Paludisphaera rhizosphaerae: one gene and its partner. The protein of the gene in region 1 interacts with the protein of each later gene in a pairwise test. Links are inferred from orthologs where the notes say so. Each region holds a gene or a part of one and is shown in the gene's direction. Other genes may lie near its edges.

What was found. Proteins that work in one complex are often made in the same cells at the same time.
Region 2: the proteins of G5C50_RS00405 (region 1) and ileS interact in binary tests that used the Escherichia coli proteins (3 or more experiments, as listed by UniProt). The link is inferred for Paludisphaera rhizosphaerae from one-to-one orthologs.

Annotation. Positions count from the first base shown.
Region 1 is NZ_JAALCR010000001.1:76,961-80,005, forward strand. What follows is about bases 47-3,021. They hold G5C50_RS00405 (sugar ABC transporter substrate-binding protein), read left to right. Parts: upstream 47-1,038; coding sequence 1,039-2,004; downstream 2,005-3,021. Other genes in these bases: G5C50_RS00400 (transglutaminase-like domain-containing protein), read left to right, coding at 47-971; dapF (diaminopimelate epimerase), read right to left, coding at 1,998-2,843; G5C50_RS00415 (metalloprotease), read left to right, coding at 2,991-3,021. Also shown: more of G5C50_RS00400, read left to right, coding at 1-46; more of G5C50_RS00415, read left to right, coding at 3,022-3,045. UniProt on the Escherichia coli protein: Part of the ABC transporter complex RbsABC involved in ribose import. Binds ribose. Also serves as the primary chemoreceptor for chemotaxis.
Region 2 is NZ_JAALCR010000004.1:2,051-5,545, reverse strand. Bases 1-3,425 are described here. They hold ileS (isoleucine--tRNA ligase), read left to right. Parts: upstream 1-372; coding sequence 373-3,225; downstream 3,226-3,425. Other genes in these bases: purN (phosphoribosylglycinamide formyltransferase), read left to right, coding at 3,225-3,425; G5C50_RS06145 (purine-nucleoside phosphorylase), read left to right, coding at 1-294. In the rest of the region: more of purN, read left to right, coding at 3,426-3,495. UniProt on the Escherichia coli protein: Catalyzes the attachment of isoleucine to tRNA(Ile). As IleRS can inadvertently accommodate and process structurally similar amino acids such as valine, to avoid such errors it has two additional distinct tRNA(Ile)-dependent editing activities.

The DNA of each region.
Region 1 (3,045 bases):
AGCTCAAAGGCGGGCCGACCTCGGACATCGAACTCGGCGACGGCATGAAGCGGCCGCTTCGGAAGGTGGAGCAGATCGCGACGCTGGACGGTAAGGTCCGCCCCGAACTGGGCGCGACGCTCTGGGTCGACACCGCCGGACAGATCCTCAAGCAAGACGTCGATCTTCTGGGCGGGATGACCACCTATCGCACCACCGAGGAAGGGGCCAAGGCCCCTGGCGGTCGGATCAAGTACGACCAGATCCGGGGGACGATCGTCAAAACGTCTCGCGAGATCCCCAACCCCTATCAGACGACGTACATCAAGTATCAGGTCACCCTCAAGGACGAGGACCCGACCAAGATCATCCCCAACGATCGCCGCCAGACGTTGACGCCTTCCGGGGACGGCAAGTCGGCCGTCATGATCATCAACACGATGGGGCCCAACGACGGCGAGGCCGGGTCTGAACCCGGGCCCGAATTCCTCCGTCCCAACGGCGTGGTGACCAGTGCGGACGCCCGGGTGAAGCGGTTGGCCGATCGCGCCGTCGGAAACGCCGCAGATCCCTGGGAGCAGGCCGTCCGGATCAACAAGTGGGTCTTCCAGAACATGCGGAGCAACTTCGCGACGACGTTCGCACCCGCCAGCGAGGCGGCCGTGAACCTCACCGGCGACTGCACCGAACACTCAGTCCTCGCGGCGGCCATGTCGCGAGCGAAGGGGATCCCGTCGCGGGTCGCCGTGGGGCTGATCTTCGTCGACAGCAAGGAACTGAAAGCCAAGGGCTTCGGCTTCCACATGTGGCACGAGGTCTTCGTGAACAATCGCTGGGTCGCCCTCGACTCCTCGTTCGACCAATCGCAGGTCGACGCGACGCACATCAAGCTTTCGGACTCCAGCCTGGAAGGGGTCTCGCCGTTCGAGTCGTTCCTGCCGATTCTCCGCGTCCAGGGGAAGGTGACGATCGAGCCTCTGGAACTCCGCTGAGCCGGTCGCCACAATGGGGCCGCGTGCGAGGCGGCCCCACTCCCTCGGCTCCCGGGAGTCCGAAGCGATGTCGACCCTGAAACTGCTGGCTGCGCCGGCCCTGCTGGCCCTGTTCCTCTCGGGATGCGGAGTGGAAGTCGCGACCGACTCAGGCCCCTCGAAGCCGGCTGGGAAGGGCTCCGGGAAGATCGGCGCGGTTCTCCCGATGTTCAGCCATCCTTTCTTCACGGCGATGAGAGAAGGGATGGAGGCCAAGGCCAAGGAACTCGGCCTGGAGATCGACGTTCGCGACGGCCAGGACGACGACGCGAAGCAGATCGGCCAGGTTGAGACGCTCCTGAACCTGGGCTGCAAGGCGATCATCCTCTGCCCTCGCGACGAGGACGCGCTCATCCCCGCCGTCGAAGCCGCCAACCGCGCAGGGACGCCGATCCTGGCCGTCAACCGTCGGATCAACGGCGGCGAGGTCGTCAGCTACGTCGGGGCCGACGACGCCGAGGGGGGCGTTCTCCAGGGGGAGGAACTCGTCCGACTCCTCGGCCCCAAGGGGGGCAAGATCATCTACCTGGAAGGGACCGAGGGCTCCAGCCCCCAGCGCAATCGGAGCGAGGGGCTGACCGCCGTGCTCCAGAAGCATCCTGAGATCGAGGTCGCCGACCGTCGTTTCGCCGGCTTCCAGGAAGACAAGGCGAAAGGGGTCATGACCGACCTCGTCCGCCGCTTCAAGCCCGGCGAGATCCGCGCCGTGGTCGCCCAGTCCGACGAGATGGCGCTCCCCGCCGCCGAGGTCTCCCAGGCCGAAGGGTGGAAGGACGTCGCCGTTCTCGGCTTCGACGGCGCGAAGACGGCCTTCGACGCCGTCCGCGACGGCCGTCTGGCCTGCACGATCCTTCAGGACCCTCGTGAACAGGGGGCGAAGGCCGTCGAGGTCATGGCGGCGAAGCTGAAGGGGGAGTCCGTCGACCGCGAGGTCGTCACCCCCCTCCGCCTCATCAACAAGGCGAACATCGACCAGCACAAGCCGGCTTACTGACCGGTTTCACGCCATTCGCCGCTGAAGACCTCGGTGGCGGGCCCGGTCATGAGGACCGAGGCGTCGCGCGAGGCCCATTCCAGTTCCAGGTCCCCTCCCGGCAGGTGCGCGAGGACCTTCGGGCCGGTACGCCCCGTCAGCACGCCGGCCACGCAGACGGAGCACGCCCCTGTCCCGCAGGCCATCGTGATCCCGGAACCCCGTTCCCAGGTCCGCATCTTCACCTCGCTGGGCGAGACGACCTGCGCGACGTGGAAGTTCACCCGCTTGGGGAAGACCGGGTGACGCTCGATCAGCGGCCCCAGCGTCTCCAGGGGGAAAGCGTCAACGTCGTCCACGAACAGGACGGCGTGAGGGTTGCCCATCGAGACGGCCGTGAGCTTCAGCTCCTTGCCGCCGATCTCCACCGGCGCTTCGACGACTGGATCGCCTGGAAGGGTCGTCGGAACGGCGTCGGCGTTGAGGATCGGCGTCCCCATGTCGACGCGGACGAGCTTCGCCTCGCCCCCTTCGACGGTCAGGTCGAGCGTCAGGACGCCTCGGCCGGTCTCAACGGTCACGCGCGGTTTTTTGGCGATCCCGTGGTCGTGGATGTACTTGGCGACGCAGCGGACGCCGTTGCCGCACATCTCGCCTTCGGAGCCGTCGACGTTGAACATCCGCATGCGGGCGTCGGCGCGGTCGCTGGGGAGGATCGCAATCAGGCCGTCGGACCCGATGCCGAAGTGGCGATCGCTGACCGCGCGGGCGATCGCGCCGAAGTCGGCTGGCTCGGGCTGGGTGAAGGTCTCGACGTAGACGTAGTCGTTGCCGAGGCCGTGCATCTTCGTGAATTTCATGGGCGGAGTGGATCGCTCGGGCGGGTTTTGGGTCGCCCCGAGGCTCTCGGGTTGGCCCTCATGGCGGGGGCGACGGTAACATTGTAGGCTCGATCACGACGCCGCTTCCAGCGCCCCGCCTCTTTCGCGGGAAACAGCGAGGACCCGATGAGCTCCGTTGCACCTCCCTCGAATTACGACCTGCGATTTGAAGTCCTGGGGA
Region 2 (3,495 bases), on another replicon or contig:
GTCGCCCAGCGCGGCGTCTACGTGGCGGTGACTGGTCCTAACCTGGAAACCCGGGCCGAATACCGGTTCCTCCGCGCCATCGGCGCCGATGTCGTCGGCATGTCCACGATCCCCGAGATCCTGGTGGCCGTGCACGCCGGGATCAAGGTGCTGGGGTTCTCGATCATCACCGACATGTGCCTTCCCGACGCGCTGGAGCCGGTGGACATCGACAAGATCCTCGCCGTCGCCAACGCCGCCGAGGCCAAGCTCCGCACCATCGTCCGGGGCGTCTTGGAACGCCGGCCCGTCTGATTTGATTTGATCGACTGGGCCCGTCCGCCCCGCATCGCCCGAACCGATTCGATCCCAACGAACCGCGAAGCCGACATCATGTCCACGAACGCGAAGCCGTACAAAGAGACCCTGAACCTGCCCGTCACCGAGTTCGCCATGAAGGCGAACCTCCCGACCCGCGAGCCCCAGATTCAGGCGAACTGGCGCGAGCAGGACCTCTACGGCCAGCTCCGCACAGCCCGCAAGGGCTCCCCCGTCCGCGTCCTCCACGACGGCCCGCCGTACGCCAACGGCGACATCCACATGGGGACCGCGCTCAACAAGATGCTCAAGGACTTCGTCGTCCGCTCGCTCAGCATGCGAGGGTTCGACAGCCCCTACGTCCCGGGCTGGGACACCCACGGCCTGCCGATCGAGCACAAGGTCATGAAGGACCTGGGCTCCAAGGCCGCGACCCTCGGCCGCCCCGAAGTCCGTGAGATGTGCCGCGTCGAGGCCATGAAGTGGGTGGACGTCCAGCGCGACCAGTTCCGCCGCCTCGGCGTGATGGGCGACTGGGAAGACCCGTACCTGACCCTCGACCCCCGCTACGAGGCCGGCATCGTCGACGTCCTGGCCGACCTCCTCGACGGCGGCTTCGTCTTCCGCCAGCTCAAGCCGATCCACTGGTGCACCTCCGACCAGACGGCTCTGGCCGAGGCTGAGCTGGAGTACCACGACGAGACCTTGCCGAGCATCTACGTCAACTTCCCGATGGTCGCCGGCGTTCCCGCCGACTGGCTTGCGTTCGACGGCGGATCGAAGCCCGAAGACTGGCGGGCGATGATCTGGACGACGACCCCCTGGACGTTGCCGGCCAACGTGGCCATCGCCGCCCACCCCGACCTGACCTACGCCGGCGTCCGCTACACCGACCCCGACACCGGCGCGACCGTCCGCACCATCCTCGCCGCGGACCTCGTCGAGAAGGTGATGGGCCTGCGCAAGATCGCCGATCACGTCGAGGTCGGCCGCTGCAAGGGCCGCGAGCTGGAGCACGCCGAATACCATCACCCGTTCCTCGAACGGGTCTCGCCGATCGTCCTGGCGAACTACGTGAGCGCCGAGGACGGCACCGGGTTCGTCCACACCGCCCCCGGCCACGGCGGCGAGGACTACCAGACCGGCAAGGCCTACCAACTCCCGGTCCTCAGCCCCGTCGACCCGGCCGGCCGGTTCACGGCCGAGGCCCCCGAGTGGCTCGTCGGCCAGTACGTCTTCGCGGCCAACCCGAAGGTCGTCGCCAACCTGAAGGAGTCGGGCGCGCTCTACCTGGAAGCGCCCCTGACGCACAGCTACCCGCACTGCTGGCGGTGCAAGAAGCCGGTCATCTTCCGGGCGACCGAGCAGTGGTTCGTCGGCGTCGACCGCAACGACCTCCGCGGCCGGACGCTGGAGCAGATCCGAGACGCCGTGAAGTGGTACCCCGAATGGGGACAGGCCCGGATCGAGGCCATGGTCTCGCTCCGTCCCGACTGGTGCATCAGCCGGCAGCGGTCGTGGGGCGTGCCGATCCCCGCGCTCGGCTGCACCTCGTGCAATGCGCAGCTTCTGACGGCCGAGACCGCCCGCCACTTCCGCGACCTCTTCCGCAAGGAAGGGGCCGACGCCTGGTTCAACAAGCCCGTTGAGGAGATCCTGCCGCCGGGGGCGAAGTGCTCGAGCTGCGGTGGGACGAGCTTCCGCAAGGAAGGGGACATCCTCGACGTTTGGTTCGAGTCCGGTTCCAGCCATCGCGCGGTGCTGGCGGGGGGCTTCAACCTGGGCTTCCCCGCGCACATGTACCTGGAAGGATCCGACCAGCACCGCGGCTGGTTCCAGTCGTCGATCCTCACGGCCGTCGGCACGACCGGCAAGGCCCCGTTCGAGAGCATCCTGACCCACGGGTTCGTCGTCGACGACAAGGGCCAGAAGATGTCGAAGTCGCTGGGCAACGTGGTCTCGGCCGTGAAGGCGACCGAGCAGCACGGGGCCGACGTCCTCCGGCTGATGGTCTCCAGCATGGACTACGCCGACGACGTCCGCATCAGCGAACGCTCGATCAAGGAGGCGTCCGAGGCCTACCGCAAGATCCGCAACACGTTCCGCTACCTGCTGGGGAACCTGGAAGATTACGCCCACCTGGATCCGGCGACCGTCGACCTGGCGACGCTCCACGAGATCGACCGCTGGGCGCTGGGGCAGCTCAACCAGGTGATCCGCGACGCCGTCTCGGCCTACGAGCGGTTCGAGTTCTACCGGGTCTATTCGCGGATCTACCAGTTCTTCTCGGTCGAGCTGTCGAGCTTCTACCTCGACGTCCTCAAGGACCGACTCTACGCCGAGGCCCCTCGCGGCCCCGAGCGTCGCGCCGCGCAGTACGTTTTGTTCCGGCTCCACGAGGCCCTGACGCGGCTGCTGGCCCCGATCCTCCCCCACACGGCCGAGGAATCGTGGGGCTACATGCCGCACGGCCAGGGCTTCCCGGCGAGCGTCCACCTGGCGACGTTCCCCCAGCCCGACCCGCGCTGGGACGACCCCCAACGCGACGCCCGCTGGGCCGTACTCGCCGACGCCCGCAACGCGATCCTCAAGGCCCTGGAAGGGCTGCGCAAGGACAAGACGATCGGCAGCGCCCAGGAGGCGTCGGTGACGATCGCCGCGCCGGCCGCCGACCTGGCGATCCTCCAGGCCGACCGCGACCTGCTGGCGACGATCTGCCTGGTCTCGACGATCGACGTCCGCGAGGGGGGCTCGGCGACGCCGGGGCCCGGCGAGGAGCGGTTCCAGGTGACGGCCGCGAAGTCGACGTTCGGCAAGTGCGAGCGTTGCTGGAACTATCGTGAGGATGTCGGCGGCAACGCCCAGCATCCGACCCTCTGCGGGCGCTGCGTCCGCGTGGTGTCGGCGACCGCCGGAGGCGTTTCCTGATGGCCGCCCCCGTTCGGCTGGCCGTCTGCGTCTCGGGCGGCGGGACGACCCTGCAGAACCTGCTCGATCGGATCGACGCCGGGACGCTCAACGCCCGGGTCGTTCAGGTCGTGGCCAGCCGTCCGGGGATCGCGGCGATCGCCAAGGCGGAGAAGGCCGGCCTCCCCGTCGCAGTAGCCGACGTCTCGAAGCGGCGGACGGACCTCGACGCCTTCAGCGCCTCGGTCTTCGACCCGGTCCGCGAGACCGGCGCCGACCTCGTGCTGCTGG